Regions from separate parts of the Shewanella sp. MSW genome, predicted to be linked through region 1. Evidence: predicted binding sites of a transcription regulator. Region 1 holds the regulator's gene; each other region holds the start of a gene.
What was found. Region 1 encodes sigma-54, which starts transcription at its own class of promoters, with help from an activator protein. Its sites were predicted from a motif close to GTTGGCACGNNNNTNGNNT; they were not measured.

Region 1 (6,611 bases):
GATCAGCGGAATACTGGCCCCTGCGAGACCGGCTACCGTCATATTGATCAACATGGCGCCGCCAATAAGGGCGCCGAGCGCCAGATCGCCTTTCCAGATCCACACGGCAGTGAATACCAGTGCCGACCACAACAGGCCATTGAGAAAGCCGATGGCCAATTCCTTGCCGATAAGCCAGCGGGAGTTGCTCTGGCCTATGTGGCCGAGGGCGATACCGCGGATCACCAGCGCCAGCGTCTGGTTGCCGGCAACGCCGCCCATGCTGGGCACTATGGTCATCAGAATTGCTATAGTGGCAAATTTTTCCAGCGTGCCTTCAAACATATTGCTGACCGAGGCGGCCAGCAGGGCGGCAAACAGGTTGAAGGTCAACCATAGGGAGCGGCGAAAGGCACTCTTGAACACGGGGCCGAAGGTGTCTTCATCATCGTCCATCCCCGCCATACCCATCATGGAGTGTTCGGCGTCTTCTCGGATAACGTCCACCACGTCATCAATGGTGATCCGCCCAAGCAGATGGCCTTCGCTGTCGACCACTGGCGCCGAGACCCAGTCGTGGCGTTCAAACAGTTGGGCCACTTCATTGTCCGGCATGGTGACGGGAATGCTCTCAAGTTCGGGATCCATTATGCTGCGGATCCCGGCGGTGGGATTACAGGTTAGCAGGCTGGAGAGCTTGACGCCACCGAGCAAAATATCGCGTCTATCTACCACGTAGAGGGTATCTGTGGCTTCGGGCAGCTCGCCCCTTTGGCGCAGATAACGCAGCACCACATCGACATTGACGTCAGGCCTCAGGGTCACGGTATCTGTGTTCATCAGACTACCGGCGCTGTCTTCCGGATAAGAGAGCGCCTGTTCGACCCTGGCCCTGTCCTGGGCACTCATGGAGTGCAGTACCTGCTTGTAGAGGGTATCGGGAAGGCTTCGCAGCACATAGGCCAGGTCATCGGTATCCATACCCGCGGTCGCCCGCGCCAAACGCTCAGGACTCATAAGGCTGATCAGCTGGTCTTTCATATCCTCACCCAGCTCTTCGAGGATCTCGCCGCTCTGCTCCTGATCCACCAGTTGCCAGAGTACCTGACGGGTACGCGGCGGTGAAGATTCGAGAATAAAGGCGATATCCGAAGCCGTCATTCGCTGCAGCATGTCGCGCACATGCACGAACATACCACTGCTAAGAGCTTGGTTTAGTTGAGTAAGACGTTGTTCTGTCAGCTCTTGGTCGAGCGCTTCTATTGGCATGCAGTTCCCCCTGTGATGCAAAGCGAGGATATGTTACCTCAAGACTGGGGTGTTATAGAAACAAAGAGTGCAGCGCTAAGGCTTTAGCTGGCTTCGTCGAAACGGGCGTTGATCAGGGCGCAGATAGCGTCCATCGCGGGTTCGGCATCCGGGCCTTCGGCGATGAGGCGAATACTCTTGCCTTGGCCGGTTTCCAGCATCAAGAGCCCAAGCACACTGGCGGCCGAGGCTTTTTTCTCGCCTTGGATCAGGGTGATATCGGCTTCGAACTCGCTGGCCAGCACCGCCAGCTTAGTGGCGGCGCGGGCATGCAGGCCCAGCTTATTGACTATGGTGACTTCCCGTTCAACCTTTGCCATTACTCAGCTCCCGGTGACGGGCCTGTACCTTGTGTTTGCTGTTGCCAAAACGCTTGGCGAGCTGCTCAGCGACATAGACAGATCTATGCTGGCCGCCGGTGCAGCCTATGGCTATGGTGAGGTAACTGCGGTTGTTGCGTTCCAGGTGCGGCAGCCAAGTTTCCAATAGATTTTCTATCTGCCAGATAAACTTGTTCACCAGTGGCTGGCGGCTGAGAAACTCCTGCACAGCTTCATCCAGCCCGGTCAGTGGCCTGAGCGCCGGCTCCCAGTGAGGGTTGGGCAGAAAGCGCACATCAAACATGAAGTCGGCTTCCTGGGGCATGCCGTGCTTGAAGCCGAACGATTCGAAGTTGATCACCAACTCTTTGTCGACGCTGCCCAGCAGAATTTCTCGCACTTTGTCACTGAGTTCATAGATATTCAGTGCCGAGGTATCTATGTAGTGATCCACCAGTTTCGACATAGGCTCCAGCAACTTACCTTCGTGCTTGATGGCATCTTGCAGCGAGACAGTGCTCTTGGATAGGGGGTGTAATCTGCGGGTTTCGCTGTAGCGTTTAAGGAGTACTTTATCGGAAGCGTTGAGGAAGAAGCTGGTCAGTTGGGTGTTTTCCGGCAGTGCTGCCAACTGTTTTTCCAGCACTTTTTCCTGATCCGGCATGTTGCGCACATCTATGCTGATGGCGACCAGATCATTGCTGCCTCGGAGGTTTTCCAGCAGGCTGCCTATCATGGGCAGGGGCAGATTATCCACACAGTAGTAACCCAGGTCTTCCAGTACCCTGAGGGCAACGGATTTTCCGGAACCGGAGCGGCCTGAGACTATAGCGAGTTTCATCCTGTGATCACCTGATAGAGTTCTGTTTCATCGCGGGATTTACGCAACTGCTTGAGTATTGCTTTGTCGCTGAGCTTTTCAGCCATGGCAGACAGGGTACTCAGATGTTGTTGGCATTGATCTGCGGGAACCAGAAGGGCGAACAGTATGTCCACCGGTTGGTTGTCTATGGCATCGAAGGCGATAGGCTCTTCGCATTTGACCAGCACGGCAATCGGCTCTGTGATATCAGGCAGCCGGCCATGCGGAATCGCAATACCATTACCTATACCTGTGCTCCCCATCTTTTCGCGGGCCAAAAGGCTTTCAAAAATCGCTTGAGAGGAAAGGGTGGGGTACTGGGCGCTGGCGAGATCGCTAATTAGCTCCAGTACCTTTTTCTTACTGCCCGGAGTGGCACAGGTAGTGCACTCCGGCCGCAGGATGGTACTCAGTTCCATCGTTAGTGTTTTGTCAGCTTTTCTTTGTGTTTAATGACCTGACGATCCAATTTATCAATCAGAACGTCGATGGCGGCATACATGTCGGCATGTTCAGAAGTTGCATAGACTTCGCCGCCTGTGAGGTTGATCTTGGCTTCGGCAATCTGTTGCAGTTTTTGTACATTGAGCACAACGTGCACATTATTGATCTGTTCGAAATGGCGTTCAAGTTTCGAAAACTTACTTTCCACATAGTCACGCAGTGAGTCGGTGATCTCGATATGATGTCCTGTCAGGTTGATTTGCATAGAAAGATTCCTCCAATTTCCAACTGTGGATTTATAAACTCTTACGCTGGTTCGACGGTGGTATCATCATAGCCTCGCGATACTTGGCTATGGTGCGTCTTGCAACGTTGATTCCCTGTTCTGCCAGAAGTTGTGCCATCTTGCTGTCGCTCAAAGGTTTCTTCTGGTTTTCCGCTGCCACGAGCTTCTTGATAAAAGCCCTGATCGCCGTGGAAGAGCATTCTCCGCCATCTTCGGTACCGACATGGCTGGAGAAGAAGTACTTCAATTCAAATATTCCCCTCGGGGTATGCATATACTTTTGAGTGGTGACCCTGGAGATGGTCGATTCATGCATCTCGACCGCCTCGGCAATATCGTTGAGTACCATGGGTTTCATGGCCTCTTCACCATATTCAAAAAATCCCTGCTGGAACTGCACTATGCAGTTGGCCACCTTGAGCAGGGTATCGTTGCGGCTCTCCAGGCTCTTGATAAACCATTTGGCTTCCTGAAGATGACCACGAATAAACTGGCTGTCTGATTGGCTGCGGGCGCTACGGGCCATGGCAGCATACTGTTGGTTGATCCCGAGTTTGGGCATACAGTCCGGATTGAGCTCCACTACCCAGCGGCCGCTCTTCTTCCAGACGCTGACATCCGGGATCACATATTCCTCGTCCATCGGCTGCACCAGCAAACCGGGGCGGGGATTGAGGCTCTGAATAAGGTTGATGGCGTCACGCAGTTGATCTTCCTTGAGCTTGGTCTTACGCATCAGGGTGCGAAAGTCGCGGGTAGCGATGAGATCCAGATGTTCGTCAATCAACAAGCGGGCGTCGGCCAGATGCGGGGTGTCGGCGTTGAACTGTTGCAATTGGATCAGCAGGCATTCGCGCAGATCTCTGGAGGCGATGCCGATGGGATCGAAGTGCTGGATCCGCTTGAGTACCGCCTCGACTTCATCGAGCTCAATCTCAGGGTTGCCCATGGCTTCGAGGATCTCCTCAGTGCTCTGGGTTAGATAGCCCTGCTCGTCGATGGCATCTATGATGGCGGTGGCAATGGCGTCGTCGGTATCGGAAAACGGGGTCAGGTTTTTTTGCCATTCCAGGTGTTCATAGAGACCTTCGCTGGTTTCTCCCTGGAAGGGCATATCATCTTCACGGCCCATAGCCGGCCCTGAGGCGCTGGCGGCGGTAAAGACTTCATCCCAGGTGGTATCCATAGGCAATTCATCCGGCATAGACTCATTGTTCAATGCCTCTGAGGTTTCTACCGTGGAACCATCTTCCTGCTTGACGCTCAATTCGCCGGCGTCGTTTTCCTTGTGGTTGTCGTCGATAGCGTCATCCTGGTTGTCCTCGGCCATCTCCAACAGAGGGTTGGCTTCCAAGGCTTCCTGGATTTCCTGCTGCAGCTCAAGGGACGACAGTTGCAGCAGGCGAATTGCCTGCTGCAACTGAGGTGTCATGGTCAACTGTTGACCCAATTTGAGCTGGAGTGACGCTTTCATTATACCGCTAATCCCTACTCGTTATTTTTCAAGGAAAAAATTCAATAATAACAAACTATAATACCCGGAATTGCCGCCGGATGACATGATCCTAACTATAGCCTGAATTGTTCGCCTAAGTACACAGCACGCACTTGCTGGTTGTCCAAGATTTCAGCGGGTGTGCCTTCGGCAATCAACTGCCCATGGCTGACAATGTAGGCTCGCTCACAAACGTCGAGCGTTTCGCGAACATTGTGGTCTGTGATCAGCACCCCCAAACCGCGGGACTTAAGCTGTTCGATGATTTTCTTGATATCGATAACTGAGATGGGATCCACACCGGCGAACGGCTCATCCAGCAGAATGAACTGTGGATTGGCGGCCAATGCCCGGGCGATTTCCACCCGGCGGCGTTCACCGCCGGAGAGGGACATCCCCAGGCTGTCACGTATGTGGGTAATGTGGAATTCTTCCAGCAACTGTTCGAGTTGTTCCTCGCGCTCGTCGCTGTTGAGCTCTTTGCGGGTTTGCAGTACGGCCATGATGTTGTCATGTACCGACAGCTTGCGGAAAATACTGGCTTCCTGTGGCAGATAGCCTATGCCTTTACGGGCACGCAGGTGCATGGGATCCAAGGTCAGCTCGTCGTCGTCAATGAAAATACGGCCCTTGTCACTCTGCACCAGGCCAACCACCATATAGAAGGTAGTCGTCTTGCCCGCCCCGTTGGGGCCCAGCAGCCCCACGATCTGGCCGGTATTGACCGATAGGCTGACATCTTTGACTACGTTGCGCTTCTTGTAACTCTTTGCCAGGTTTTGTGCCGTCAGGGTGCTGGTCATTGCGGCTCCTGCTGCTGTTCTTTCTTATTGAGATCCTGATAGTTTTCCGGCTGGATAACAGTGGTTACCCTATCTTGGCCTTTGCCGCTGCTTTCCGCTTCCAGCTGCTGCTTGTTGATGTCGTAGACTATCTTCTCGGCGGTTACTTCGCTGCCGTCCTGTTCCACTTTGGCTTGACCTATCAAGGTCATGATGCGGCTGTCTATGTTGTAGTGGATCTCTTTGGCCTTGGCACTGGCCTGACGGCCATCTTCCAGCTTCTGGGTATAGGTGGCAGGTGAGCCCTTGGCCACCAGGATCCGCTCGCCACTCTTGTCCTCAGTGTAAGCCGTGAGTTCATCGGCCAGCAGCTTCAAACTGCCCTGGGTGACTGTGACAGGCCCGCCGTATACCACGCGCTTGTTTTTGATATCGGCAAACTGATTGGCGGCGCTGATCTCGACTTTTTGCAGCAGATCTTCTTCAATGGCCACCGCCGACAGGCTTGTGATGCACAAGAGGGCACCGATAAAAAGCTTACTTGGTTTCATAGGTTCCTTTCACCTGACTGGTCAGCTTTACTTGCTGAGCGTTGAGATCGGCATACAGGCCGGATCCCTTGATATTAAAGTCTCTGCCTTCGATCAGGATCTCGCGATCTGAGGTCATGATCATGGTGTCCAGATCCAGCTCCACATAACTGGTTTTCAGGCTCTGGATCGGTTCATTGGGGCTAATGGCGTCGATGATAACATTATTTTCAAGTACCACTCGGTTACTCTTGCGATTGAGCCTGCCCTCGTTGGCAGACAGGCGCCACTGCGCTTCGCCCTTGTCCGGATAGACCAGATAAACCGGTTGGTTGAAGAAGGTCTTCTCATTGGCTTCATAGTGTTCCATGTGTGCCGCCGCGACCCTGCTGGCGACATTGCCCTGCTCGTCAAAGTTGACTGAGCGCAGGTCATCGGCGACAAAGTCCGGCCGCACAACATCCACCGGCGCCTCGCTCTGTTGGGCGTTGCGCTTGTTCTGCACCTGCCAGTAAAGGATAAGTGCAGTGGAGAAAAACAAAATAATGGCCAGAGTGACCCTATTCATATACTCATTCCGTGGGCATTTTCAAATTTGTCCTGAC
Region 2 (6,611 bases), on a different contig from region 1:
GCCGGCCATGGCGGATGTCGACCATCCCGGTCTCTGGGCGCGAATGAAGCTTATGTGGCAACACCTGTTTTCCCGACGCTGACAGTCGGGGTTGCCACAGTCACTATTGATTGATGAACACTGCTATTGATGATCCTAGGCTATTGATTGTCCCAGTTTATTGATGATCCCAGGAGAGGTTGGAGACTATCCGGCAGTTGTCACAGCGGAAATGAAACAGCTCCAGCAACGGGCTGGGTTGGCGCCAATCCGGGTTGCCGCAGCGGGGGCAGGGACGAGTTAATTCGGCTTGCTTACTCTCTCCCCCGACCCGGTAAAGGTAGTAATAGGTAGGAATTTTGGTCAAATATTCGATACGGCCACGCAAATCCCAGCCGCGGCGAAACAGATCGCTGTCCGGGCAGGAAAGCTCCTCAAGGGCGGCAAATTCGGCCTTGGTTGCTGCGGCCATCTGCAGTTCATCACAGGCTTGCCACTCGGTTTGCCAACGGATCACCCGCTTGTGATCGCCGTTGAAGGTCGCGGGAATACGGTAGAGGGGAATGGGTAGCAAGTTATCGCCGCTGCGCAGTGGCGAGCACATATGCACATAGCTGGTATAAAGCAGCTGCCAACTTGGGGGCTCCAGGGTGCTGACCTCGGAATTGATATCCTGACCTATGAGCTTTTCCTTGGGGGCCAGCAATTTGGCCTCGGTTAACAGTTGCAACGCCTGTTTGGCCCAGGGACTGTTATGCCTGTTGGCCAGACTGGTTTCTTCCGGCAGCAGCAGCCTGACTCTGAACTCCCCGTCTCTAAAGGCCACCGCAAATTCCCGCCCCAATACCTGACCATTGGCTCGCCAGGCTTCAAGCAGGGTGTTGATGGCTTTTTCTGCGGCACTGATCGTGGTGTTGGCAAAGCATTCAAACCTGAGTTCGCAGACAAACATTATTGCTGCTCCTCAAGCTTGGCGAGCCTTTGTTGCAAGTCCGCGAATTCTTGTTTCAGTTGTTGTTGTTCCTGGCGTAGCCAGCTGATTTCCTGCTGAAGAACTTCTACTGTGGGCACTGCTTGCTGTGGTGCAGTTTCATCCTGTTGAGGTTGGCTTTGAGACAGTTTTTCCCGTTCACTCTCAGGCAGGGACTTGAAGCGCAGCAGTCCTTCAACCAGCACGGGCATTGGTAACTTATTGCCGAGTCTTGCCTTAATCAATGCCAGAGAGGGAGTATGGCCGCTTTGGGCTACTGCCGCAGCTGCGGCCATGACCTGTTCCAGTGGAGTGGACATCTTGGTAAAAAACCTCACATTTTCGCCAATAGCTACATAGTGCAGCTGGCGTTTGTTTTTATCTTTTTGATATTTATTGAATTATTTATTGGCCCACATGTTGCATTGCGTTTGCTGCATTTGCTTAACAAAAGTCAACATTTGATAAATATAACAAGGAGTGACAATGAATAAGTTATTACTGCCACTAGTGGGGATTGCAAGCTTAGGGCTTAGTGCTTGTGTGGTCAATGTCGGCGATCACGAAGCCAACTGGGATGAAAAGGAATCCTGGCAATTACAACAACAGCAAAATCAGCAACAACTGGCCAAGTTGAACCTGGGGATGGATCAGCAACAGGTGCAGCAGCTCATGGGGCAGGCCGACTTTAATGAAGCCTTTCTCTCCAATGATCAGCAAGTACAGGTGCTCTTTTATCGTACCCGCCACAGACACAGTGATGGTAAGACCACCAAGGATGAGTGCACCCCCTTGGTGTTTCGCGATCAACAGCTGATAGGCTGGGGCGATAAGGCTTACGCGCAGCTGTAATTCAAACTCATTTCAATCAACGCCTGAGCTGGGCGTCCAAATGATCTATGGTATCTGACCATTGGGCGTCCTCGGCCAGAGCCTCTGTTAAAAAAGTGCGTTGTGCATCATTCCAGAATGGTGCATCCACCAGTTTGACTCCCTCGGGGATAGAATGTGCGTCGATAAAGCCTTCTATCGCCTTGCTGCCGCTGGGGAGTCCCAATTGCTCAAACAAATGGGCCAAGTCTGTGTGGGTGGTATCCATATTCTGACCTCCTGAAATCCCGGCATATTGCCAAGGTGATGAGTGATGGGCGAACAAGCCTTCATAAAAAAAGTAAGTATTATCGCTTCCTTAGCTTATATCAATTGAACAGCAGATCCATTTCTTTAAATTGCTTGTGCACCAGGAGCGCCTAAAGGCTTGGATGCAAGGTTGTAGGTCAAGAGCTTAGTTAATCCCATCTATAATTTGAATAGATACGCTGCCGGCAGAAACAGTGGTGATAGTTGGTAAGCAAGATGTTGTACTCTGATCCAATATTGTTAAATTGGAAAGTGCCCTTTTGGCTGACAAGGACAACAACAAATGGAAGCTCAGACTCCTGATTCCCTGCGTGCCGTTTACCTGACGGCAGAAGATTTACGCTTGGCCGCATCAATTCTTTATAACGCCTATCACGATGATGCGTTTTTTCTGCAGACCTTGCCGGCTGCCAATGCCGCCGAATATGAACAAAAGCTCAGGGCCGCAATTCGTGAAGAGCTCAATGAACTTTGGCAACAGGAGCAACCCCTTATTGGTTTGTTCGACGCTGAGCGCTTGATTGGGGTTGCCTGCGTGGTTACCTCATCACTTCCCCAAGGCGAAGGGCGCTATTGGCATTGGCGTTTGAAAATGCTGCTGGGGACGGGCTGGCAGGCGACGCAGAAGTTGATGCAGAAGGAAAATTCAATTCTGGAGCACCTGCCGGCGACAGAGTACGGCGTTATTCAATTTATCGCAGTAGCGTTAACCGAGCAACACAAGGGGTATGGCAAGTTGCTCGTCCAGGCGGTATTGGGTTGGTGTGATGAGCAGCCGGAGCTGGAAGGAGTTGGGGTCTTTGTGACCGAGGATGGTCATTCTCATCTGTTTCGAGAGCAAGGCTTTGTACCTGTGGTTGAGCTCAATATAGGGTTGTTAACAGGAGAATTGCTCTTTTACCACAGTCACACTGATGATGACGTCTACCAATAACAGGAGTTAAGCATGGAGCAAAAGTACAAGAGTTTTGCTGAGTTTTATCCTTTCTACCTGTCGCAGCATTCCGATCCCGTATGCCGAGGTTTGCATTATTTAGGTTCGACCCTGGTATTACTTATTCTGTTATTCAGCTTGCTTAGTGGACAATTTGTATGGCTTTTGGCTCTGCCTGTGGTGGGTTATGGCTTTGCCTGGATTGGTCACTTTGGTTTTGAACACAATAAGCCGGCGACCTTTCAATACCCAGTCTATAGCTTGATGGCTGACTGGGTCATGTTGGCCCAGTTTGTCAGTGGCAAACGTCGTTTCTGAGTGTTTTTGGTTATTTACCAGTACTAATGTGAGACATGTCTCACAAAGCTGTGCGATAAACATAAGCCTTATTGACTGTTCTTACTGGTGAATAATTAAATATTGTTAATAAACAAGAGATTAGACTTGTATTAGTGACTGCTGAATATTTGTTGTTCCCAGCCTGTTCTAAAATCGACCATCTCAAAGAGGGGTCTTTGGGTACACTTAAGTTGTGGTCAGGGCAGGATGCTTTGACAGAGCTTCCAAGGAAGAGGGAGCAGCAAGGAAAGCAACGCCAAGGAGTTTAAGTTGGCAGCCAAGGAAGGGCAAGTGTCAGGATGATACGTTTTGGAAAGGCCTATTCAAGGATGAGCTGCAAGGAAGCCTGATAAATGGATTTTAATCATGGATGACAATCAAGACAGGACGTCTTGAAACCATTGCAGGGAAGTTAAAGCCAAGGAAACGGCTCGCAGGGAAAGCAGACACCAGGATGGATCCACAGGAGATTTTTTCCGGTAATAAGGAAATTGCCGCGCCAGGAAAGGCCATTTGAGACAGGAAGGTCTGCGAAGGAAAGTGTTCAGGATGAAGTAGAGGACAGGCTCAGGGATGCCAGCCTTTGGGTTAAGGGAAAACCCAACTCATGGACGACACCGCTCGTGGATGGGCAAACATGGAAGATGAGTGCCAGGAGGCCACAAGGAGGCTCAAGGGAATTGAGCAGACACCAGGATGGTTGTAAGCAGGGATGAAAAGATGGCTTGGAAGCTGTCATCACTGAGACAAGGTGTCCACAGGAAGAAATTCATACGCATGGAAGGTGCAGGGAGCACAACTCAGCGGGATGGCTGACAGCAGTAAATAGGGCGCGTCTTAGGACGCGCCTTTTCTTTGTGCGTCAGGCTGTAGTGACCAACTCGTTTCAGTTCAGTTCAGTTCAGTTCAGTTCAGTTGGTGTTGGTAGGATGCCATTGTAAGCCCTCTTTAAGCCCGGTCATGGACGCCATTGGCTGTACGGCGAGGGAGCGCATCTTGAGGTGGGAAAGGAGTAATATGGAAAATAGCTCACGGATCTGACGAACTGGAATCGAATAGATGTACCTGCAATGGCTGAAGTAAGTGGATTAAAGTTCAGCATTGAATCGTCACCAATAATCCAGACACTTACCTGCTGTTCTTTCCGCTGAGTGACATGCCATTTACACTGTCTTTTGTACTGTTTGAAACCTGGATAGAGCGATGACTTCTCTGCTTTGTGAGAATAGCATTTGTTTATCTGGCCTCTCTTTGGCGAGAAGGTACAACAAACACAGGATAAAGAAACCTCCAAGCAAGGTGGATTTTTACTTTTTGTCATTCTCATGGCTTGATGATTTGGCGATTTTGTTGGTTACCACAAGGAGCCAAGCTTGGCATTTAAACCTAGACAGAACACAAACTGAAACCGTTTGCTGTTTCCTTTGCAATAAAGATGAAAATTTTTCCGATTTCGCCCTTGATCTCCCGCTTCAGTCTCGGCATAGTGTAATGCCGTAATGGTGTACCGCTACAGTGATGCGTTCAGGTATGCCGCACAAAATAATTTCAGGTGATCAGAATGCAGTCCAGTAACATAGAGAATGTGCACATCAGTGCCGAACAAGTCCTCATCACTCCCGAAGAACTCAAGCAGCAGTTGCCACTTTCTGATCACGGCTATCGCTATATTCTCAGCGCTCGCAAGACGGTTTCTGACATAGTTCACAAGCGTGACAACCGGGTGTTGGTCGTTACCGGCCCTTGCTCTATTCACGATATTGAGTCGGCCAAGGAATATGCCCTGAAACTGAAAAAGCTCCATGACGAGCTCAAGGATCAGTTTTTTATCCTGATGCGGGTCTATTTTGAAAAGCCCCGAACGACTGTGGGCTGGAAAGGGATGATCAATGATCCCGATATGGATGAGTCCTTCAATATTGAAAAAGGGTTGCGGATGGCGCGGGAGTTGATGCTGTTTCTGGCCGAACTCGAGTTGCCGGTTGCCACTGAAGCGCTGGATCCCATCAGTCCGCAATATATTTCCGAGCTGGTGACCTGGTCAGCCATAGGCGCCAGAACCACAGAGTCACAAACCCACAGGGAGATGGCCTCCGGGCTTTCCATGCCGGTAGGATTTAAAAACGGTACGGATGGCAATCTGGGGGTGGCCATTAACGCCCTCAAGTCGGCGGCCAGCAGTCACAGATTCATGGGGATCAATCAACAAGGGCAGGTGGCTTTGCTGCAAACCGCCGGTAACCCGGATGGGCATGTGATCCTGCGGGGTGGTGCTGGCCCCAACTATGATGCCGATTCGGTGGCTGAGTGTGAACGGCAGCTGCATGGTGCCGGGCTCAATGCCAGACTGATTATCGACTGTAGTCATGGCAACTCCAACAAAGATCATCGGCGGCAACTGCCTGTGTGCCGGGATGTATTTGACCAGATAGCGGCGGGCAATCGCTCCATCATAGGTTTGATGTTGGAAAGCCATCTGTTTGCCGGTAGTCAGGCCTGTGACAAGCCGCTTGCCGAGCTTGATTATGGGGTTTCGGTCACAGATGCCTGCATAGATTGGCAGGATACGGAGCAACTGCTCAGGCAAGGGGCAGCGCAACTGAGTTCTATTTTACCCACTCGCTTTGATATGCTCAGGGTGGCAAATGGCTGACGGAAGATTTGAGATGAGTGAGAAAACCACGGCAGAGCTGGAAAAGTTACGCGGACTGATTGACGGCGTCGACCAAGAGTTACTCAAGTTGCTGCGTCAGCGGCTGGATCTGGTGGCCCAGGTCGGCGCGGTCAAACACAATGCCGGCCTGCCCATCTATGCACCGCAGCGGGAGGCCGCCATGTTGGCCAAGCGCCGCGTAGAAGCCGAAAGTCTGGGGGTATCGCCGCAGTTGATAGAGGATGTGCTCAGGCGTCTGATGCGGGAATCCTATCTCAACGAAAAGGATGTGGGTTTCAAGCAGGTGAACCCGGATATCAACAAGGTGGTGATCATTGGCGGCCGTGGCCAGTTGGGTACCCTGTTTGCCCAGATGCTGACACTCTCCGGCTATCCAGTGCATCTGCTCGATAAAGATGATTGGGATAATGCCGATGCTATCCTCGACGGTGCCGGTCTGGTATTGGTCACTGTGCCGATTGCCATTACCTGTGAGCTTATTCGCTCCCGTTTGCGGCACTTGCCCAAGGATTGCATCCTTGCGGATCTGACCTCGATAAAGTCGGAGCCGCTGCAAGCCATGCTCGAGGCCCACA
Region 3 (6,611 bases), on a different contig from region 1:
GGATTGCTCCCGGGGCGCTTTTTTTATTATCCGATGGCTTGACTCATCGGTTGATTGCAGGGCAATTAGAGGCTGTAGTACAGCTCAAATTCGACAGGGTGAGTGGTACGGCTGACACGCTCGGCCTCGGCTTGTTTCAGCTTGAGGTAAGAGTCGATAAAGTCATCGCTGAACACACCGCCGCGGGTCAGGAACTCACGGTCTGCATCCAGAGCCGCCAGGGCGACTTCCAGAGATTCGGCCACAGTCGGGATTTCCGCTGCTTCTTCGGCCGGTAGATCGTACAGATCCTTGTCCATGGCATCACCAGGGTGGATCTTGTTCTGGATACCGTCCAGACCGGCCATCAGCAGTGCTGCAAAGGCCAGGTAAGGGTTGGCCATAGGATCCGGGAAGCGGGTCTCGATACGGCGAGCCTTAGGGCTAGGTACCACAGGGATACGGATAGAAGCGGAGCGGTTGCGGGCAGAATATGCCAGCATCACAGGGGCTTCAAAGTGTGGCACCAAACGCTTGTAGGAGTTGGTGCTTGGGTTGGTGAAGGCGTTCAGGGCACGGGCGTGCTTGATGATACCGCCGATATAGTACAGGGCAGTTTCAGACAGGCCGCCGTACTTGTCACCGGCAAACAGGTTAGTACCGTCTTTAGAGAGTGACTGGTGAACGTGCATGCCGCTGCCGTTGTCGCCGACAATCGGCTTAGGCATAAAGGTCGCAGTCTTGCCGTAGGCGTGAGCCATATTGTGGATCACATACTTAAGCTCTTGAATTTCATCGGCTTTCTTTGTGAGTGTGTTGAAGCGCGTGGCGATCTCATTCTGACCCGCGGTAGCCACTTCATGGTGGTGGGCTTCCACAATTTGACCCATCTCTTCCAGCACCAGACACATGGCGCTACGCAGATCCTGTGAAGAGTCTACTGGTGCTACCGGGAAGTAACCGCCCTTAACGAATGGACGGTGGCCTGTGTTGCCGTCTTCATAGCTGGTGCCTGAGTTCCATGCCGCTTCTTTGGCATCTATCTTGACGAAGGTGCCGCTCATGTCGGTACCGAAACGCACGTCATCGAACAGGAAAAATTCTGGCTCAGGGCCGATCAGCACAGTGTCGGCGATGCCGGTAGAACGCAAGTATTCTTCGGCTTTCTTGGCGATGGAGCGAGGGTCACGCTCATACCCCTGCATAGTGCCGGGTTCGAGAATATCGCAGCGGATCAGTGCTGTGGTTTCTTCGGTAAATGGGTCCAGTACAAAGCTGTCTGGATCTGGCATCAGTACCATGTCAGATTCGTTGATCCCTTTCCAACCACCGATGGATGAACCATCAAACATCTTGCCCTCTTCAAAGAAATCAGCATCTACCTGATGAGTCGGGATAGATACATGCTGTTCCTTACCTTTGGTATCGGTAAAGCGTAAATCAACAAACTTAACTTCCAACTCTTGCAGCTGTTGTAAAACTGATTCGACTGACATTATCAAGCCTCCGGTAGGGTAAAGGGGGTGCCCTTTGTCAACTCTTAGTATTTAGCGTCTGGCGCCTTGTTGGTTTCTATTAAGCCAAACTCATGCCAAGATGCTAAGATATTGAAAATAAAGGGAGTGGTAAAATCGAGGGCTGGCGAGACAAGCGGGTTTGCACTATAATGGTGCGTACTGTGTTCCAAAAAGGTGCGCTCACCATAATGGTGCGTGCGCTTATTCAGTAGGATATTCATAGGTGTTTAAAAAATAATCCTGTGCGATAGCCCCTCGCTAGAGTAGAATGGCACGCTTTTTAAAGCAACCATCCGGGGAAATAGTGTTCCCCAGCATGATGCTAGCCCAGGTTTTATAAGGCCTGGAAGGCAATCGCTAAGCAGTCATAAAGCGGTTGTACCATTCAATTTATATTGCTGCATCCCACAGAACAGAGATCGTAAGAGGCAAAACTGTGTTAGAGAATTTACGTAACATCGCCATCATAGCGCACGTTGACCATGGTAAGACTACCCTGGTAGACAAGCTGTTGGCACAGTCAGGAACCCTGGCAACCCGCGGAGAAGCCACCGAGCGGGTGATGGACTCCAACGATCTGGAGAAAGAACGTGGGATCACTATTCTGGCGAAGAACACCGCCATTAAGTGGAACGACTACCGCATTAATATAGTAGACACCCCTGGACACGCCGACTTCGGTGGTGAAGTAGAGCGGGTTCTGTCTATGGTTGACTCTGTACTGCTGCTGGTTGATGCGCAGGATGGTCCAATGCCACAGACACGCTTCGTGACCAAGAAAGCATTTGCCCAAGGCCTTAAGCCTATTGTGGTTATCAACAAGATTGACCGTCCGGGTGCCCGCCCTGATTGGGTTATCGATCAGGTATTTGACCTGTTCGACAACCTGGGTGCTACCGACGAACAGTTGGACTTCCCTATTGTGTATGCTTCTGCTCTGAACGGTTTTGCCAGCTTGGATCCCGATGAAGCCAGTGAAGATATGACACCGCTGTTCCAGACTATCGTTGAAAAAGTATCTCCTCCGGATGCCGATGCCGATGGTCCATTCCAGATGCAGATCTCTCAGCTGGACTACAACAGCTATGTAGGGGTTATCGGTGTGGGTCGTATCAAGCGCGGTAGCGTCAAGACCAACCAGCAGGTCACTATTGTTGGTGCCGACGGTAAAACCCGTAACGGCAAAGTCGGCCAGGTTCTGGGCTATATGGGCCTGGATCGCCACGAAGTGGACAGCGCCAATGCCGGTGATATCGTTGCCATCACAGGCCTGGGCGAGCTGAAGATTTCCGACACCATCTGTGCCGTCGGTCATGCCGAAGCATTGCCACCTCTGTCTGTTGATGAACCAACCATGACTATGACCTTCCAGGTCAACACCTCTCCTTTCGCAGGTAAAGAAGGTAAGTACGTGACTTCACGTAACATCCTTGAGCGTCTGCAACAGGAGCTGGTACACAACGTGGCCCTGCGTGTTGAAGAAACCGAGAGTCCGGATCGTTTCCGCGTATCCGGCCGTGGTGAACTGCACCTGTCTATCCTGATCGAAAACATGCGTCGTGAAGGTTATGAGCTGGCGGTTTCCCGTCCTGAAGTGATCATCAAAGAGATCGACGGCGAGAAGTGCGAACCATACGAGCAACTGACCGTGGATGTGGAAGAAGAGCATCAGGGTGGCGTTATCGAGAAGCTGGGTACCCGTAAGGCCGACATGCGCGACATGCAGCCAGATGGCAAGGGTCGCGTACGTATCGATTTCATGATCCCAAGCCGCGGCTTGATCGGTTTCCAGACTGAGTTTATGACAGCCACTTCGGGTACAGGTCTGCTGTATCATACCTTCGACCATTACGGTCCATACAAGGGTGGCGATATCGGCCAGCGTACCAACGGAGTATTGATCTCCAATGCGACCGGTAAGGCACTGACCTTTGCTCTGTTTGGTCTGCAGGATCGCGGTCGTCTGATGATTGGTCATGCCGCTGAGGTTTATGAAGGCCAGGTGATAGGTATTCACAGCCGCTCCAACGACCTGACAGTAAACTGCCTCAAGGGCAAGCAGTTGACCAACATGCGTGCTTCAGGTACTGACGAAGCTCAGGTACTGACTCCGCATATCCAGATGTCTCTGGAGCAAGCGCTGGAATTCATCGATGATGATGAACTGGTGGAAGTAACGCCTAAGAGCATTCGGATCCGTAAGCGTCATCTGACTGAAAACGACCGCAAGCGCGCCAGCCGCGGTTGATTGTGGTTGCGTTTGAGGTGATAGCCTCACAGTGAATAAAAAGCCCCGCTAAGCTAGCTTAGCGGGGCTTTTGTTTCTCAAGATTAATCCTCTATTTGTCCCCTGCGATATTGCTGCTGCCATTGCTTGGGGGACAATCCCGTCCAAGTTTTAAAATGACGACTAAAAACAGCGATCTCGGCATAACCTAATTGCAGTGCCAGTTCGGTAATGGTTTGGGTGCCATAACTGAGTTGCTGTTTAGCGATATTTTGTCTGACTTCTTGCAGCAATTGACGATAGCTAAGCCCAGTCTCTTTGAGTCTTGCCTGTAACGTGCGCTCGTGTACCCCCAGCGCAGTTGATACCCTTTCAATACAACACTCTCCGGTTGGAAGTAATCGGTGAATTAAGTCTCTTGCCTGATCGGCCAGATTATCGGGATAGCGGCTCTGTAAATATTGCAGATGTGACTGAAAATGGCGGTTGAGTGCTCCCTCATCGTGATAGTTACGTCCGGTTAATTGTGTAGTTTTAAGTACTACGCCATCAAAGGATTCACGAAAGCGCACTAAGTGGGCAAAGTGCTGGGGTTCAAGTTCGCTGGGCTTACTTTGACACAAATGTAAGGGGATAGTGTTGATGTTGATATTCAGCAGGCTTGAAACAAACATTGCCAGTTGTGCCACGCTCAGTTGCATCAATTGTTCAATGCCACGGCAGTGAACATTAATTGATAAGACAAGGCGTACCATATCTCCCTGTGGTTGCAGTTGTAGCGAGATACCTGAGGCGTGCAGGTACAGATAGTCATTCATCTTTTCAAGAGCATCGGCCACGGTTGCTGTGCGGGAAATCAACATAGGTAAGTCACCGAGCACATGTAAGGTTTGCCGTTTGGCAAGCATAAGTCCGAACAGCGGCTGTTTACAGCCTAGGGCGGCGATTTCCAATAACTCGGCTAGTCGTGGATAGGCGATATAGATATTGGGATCGCGAAACTGTGCCTGACGTAATCCTGCTTGATGGATCATTTCTATGGGGTTTTCACCCAACTCCAGGACCAGTTGCTCAAATTGGGCAGCTGCACCGCTACGGACTAGGTACATGGGGCGTTGAGTTCTCTTTGGTATAAGAATCGCAATATATCAAATTTCATTCGTAATAAGTCAAGAAGATGTGCAATTAATCATCTAAATTACTATTACCTTAATAATGAAATTAATAAATATAAAAAGAGGACATCTATGCGTTTACTGAATAAAACCGCAGTGGTGACGGGGGCTGCAGGAGGCATAGGGCAAGCAATTGTCCGTAAAATACTCGCCGAGGGAGGGAGAGTCGTTGCCGCCGATTTGTCAGTTGATTCGCTCAAGGTCTTTAACGATTTTCCCACTGGTAAGTTGGTGACTTTTAGTGTCGATGTGACCGATTACAAGCAAGTTGAAGCTATGGTGGCACATGCGGTTACCCGGTTTGGTCAGCTTGATATTGTGATAAATAATGCCGGCATTGGCTCAGCCAAACCCTTGTTAGAACATGATCCTTTGGGCGATTTCGACTCAGTTACCAATGTGAATCAAAAAGGCGTATATCACGGCATTGTGGCCGGTGGACGTCAATTTCGCGCTCAAGGTACTAAAGGCGTGATCCTTAATACTTCGTCTGTCTACGCAACAATTGCCTCGGAAATGACTTTTACCTACAACGTCAGTAAAGCGGCCGTCGATATGATGACCAAATGCGCCGCGCTTGAGCTTGCCCCATTGGGCGTTCGTGTTTGCGCCATTGCTCCCGGTCGTGTCGATACTCCTATGCTGCGTCAATACGAGGCACTGGGACTCTGGGAACACATTCGTAAGGAACAAATGCGTCAGGAGTTTACTCTTCCGAGCGAGATAGCCGATGTGGCGGTATTTCTGGTGAGTGACGAGGCCAATTGCATCAACGGCTGCACAGTGCATGCTTCCGACGGTTTTGAGAATTTTAAATATCCATTGCAGAAGGAGTGATAGCTCGACCCATCAACCCAATAAGAACATGAGGAAGGCAAATATGGCTTTACCGGAAGTGATTAATCATCAAGATTTTTTATTAACCCTCAATACTAACGAAGAGCAGATCATCAAAGATGCGCTGCCGGGCGTTGATGTGTATCCGTTATTTTTAGACCCTGAAAATGGTGTTTGGGTGATCCGCGCTAAGTTTAAGCCGGGTATCACCTTACCCAAGCATTTTCATACAGGCGTAGTGCATTTTTATACCTTGGCGGGTCGGTGGCACTACCTCGAATATCCGGAACAACCCCAAACAGCCGGCAGCTATCTGTATGAGCCGGGTGGTTCTATCCACACTTTCCATTGTCCCGCCGATTCTGAAGGCGCTGATGGTGTGATGGTGATTACCGGTGTCAATGTTAACTTCGATGCCGATGGTAACTTCATGTTTATCATGGATGCCGGTTGGATTGAGCAGGCTCTTCTGGCTGCCGCCAAGGCACAAGGCATCAAGCCTCGTTACATTAAACCCGGTGCGCCGGCATCTATGAGCGATACCAAATAGGAAACCATTATGAGTTTGATGAATGCAATCGTGTTGCAGGATGGTGAAGTCACTCTGCAACAGGTCGAATTACCTAAGCCACAGGCAGGCCAAGTGTTGGTACGCAGTCTTGCCTGTGGTATCTGTGGCTCGGATATTCATATTGCGCGCCACTATAACGAAGTATTCGATTTTTACCGCAAACTAGGCATGATGCCTGAGGGGGCTGATAATCATGTTCCTGTGATGCTGGGACATGAGTTTTGTGCTGAAGTGGTTGAATTTGGTCCCGAAACCCAGCAAACCCTAGCCCTAGGCACCCGAGTTACATCGGTGCCAATCCTGAT

Region 2: AYI96_RS16485 (DUF3192 domain-containing protein) is a predicted target of sigma-54. The motif match lies at 1,357-1,375, and genes of this name have one in related genera.
Region 3: glnA (glutamate--ammonia ligase) is a predicted target of sigma-54. The motif match lies at 1,557-1,575, and genes of this name have one in related genera.

What each region holds. Positions count from the first base shown of each region.
Region 1 is NZ_LVDR01000003.1:340,707-347,317, reverse strand. It holds gene mgtE (magnesium transporter) at 1-1,248, opposite strand, end outside; gene AYI96_RS04760 (HPr family phosphocarrier protein) at 1,332-1,607, opposite strand; gene rapZ (RNase adapter RapZ) at 1,594-2,448, opposite strand; gene ptsN (PTS IIA-like nitrogen regulatory protein PtsN) at 2,445-2,888, opposite strand; gene hpf (ribosome hibernation promoting factor) at 2,891-3,178, opposite strand; gene AYI96_RS04740 (RNA polymerase factor sigma-54) at 3,210-4,673, opposite strand; gene lptB (LPS export ABC transporter ATP-binding protein) at 4,769-5,497, opposite strand; gene lptA (lipopolysaccharide transport periplasmic protein LptA) at 5,494-6,027, opposite strand; gene lptC (LPS export ABC transporter periplasmic protein LptC) at 6,014-6,574, opposite strand; gene kdsC (3-deoxy-manno-octulosonate-8-phosphatase KdsC) at 6,571-6,611, opposite strand, start outside.
Region 2 is NZ_LVDR01000017.1:49,692-56,302, reverse strand. It holds gene syd (SecY-interacting protein) at 1-82, shown strand, start outside; gene AYI96_RS16495 (Zn-ribbon-containing protein) at 158-931, opposite strand; gene AYI96_RS16490 (hypothetical protein) at 931-1,269, opposite strand; gene AYI96_RS16485 (DUF3192 domain-containing protein) at 1,436-1,801, shown strand; gene AYI96_RS16480 (DUF2789 domain-containing protein) at 1,818-2,048, opposite strand; gene AYI96_RS16475 (GNAT family N-acetyltransferase) at 2,373-3,023, shown strand; gene AYI96_RS16470 (DUF962 domain-containing protein) at 3,036-3,341, shown strand; gene AYI96_RS16465 (3-deoxy-7-phosphoheptulonate synthase) at 4,924-6,015, shown strand; gene tyrA (bifunctional chorismate mutase/prephenate dehydrogenase) at 6,029-6,611, shown strand, end outside.
Region 3 is NZ_LVDR01000006.1:201,341-207,951, reverse strand. It holds gene glnA (glutamate--ammonia ligase) at 66-1,475, opposite strand; gene typA (translational GTPase TypA) at 1,933-3,744, shown strand; gene AYI96_RS08835 (helix-turn-helix domain-containing protein) at 3,828-4,778, opposite strand; gene AYI96_RS08830 (SDR family NAD(P)-dependent oxidoreductase) at 4,971-5,735, shown strand; gene AYI96_RS08825 (2,4'-dihydroxyacetophenone dioxygenase family protein) at 5,779-6,285, shown strand; gene AYI96_RS08820 (zinc-binding dehydrogenase) at 6,295-6,611, shown strand, end outside.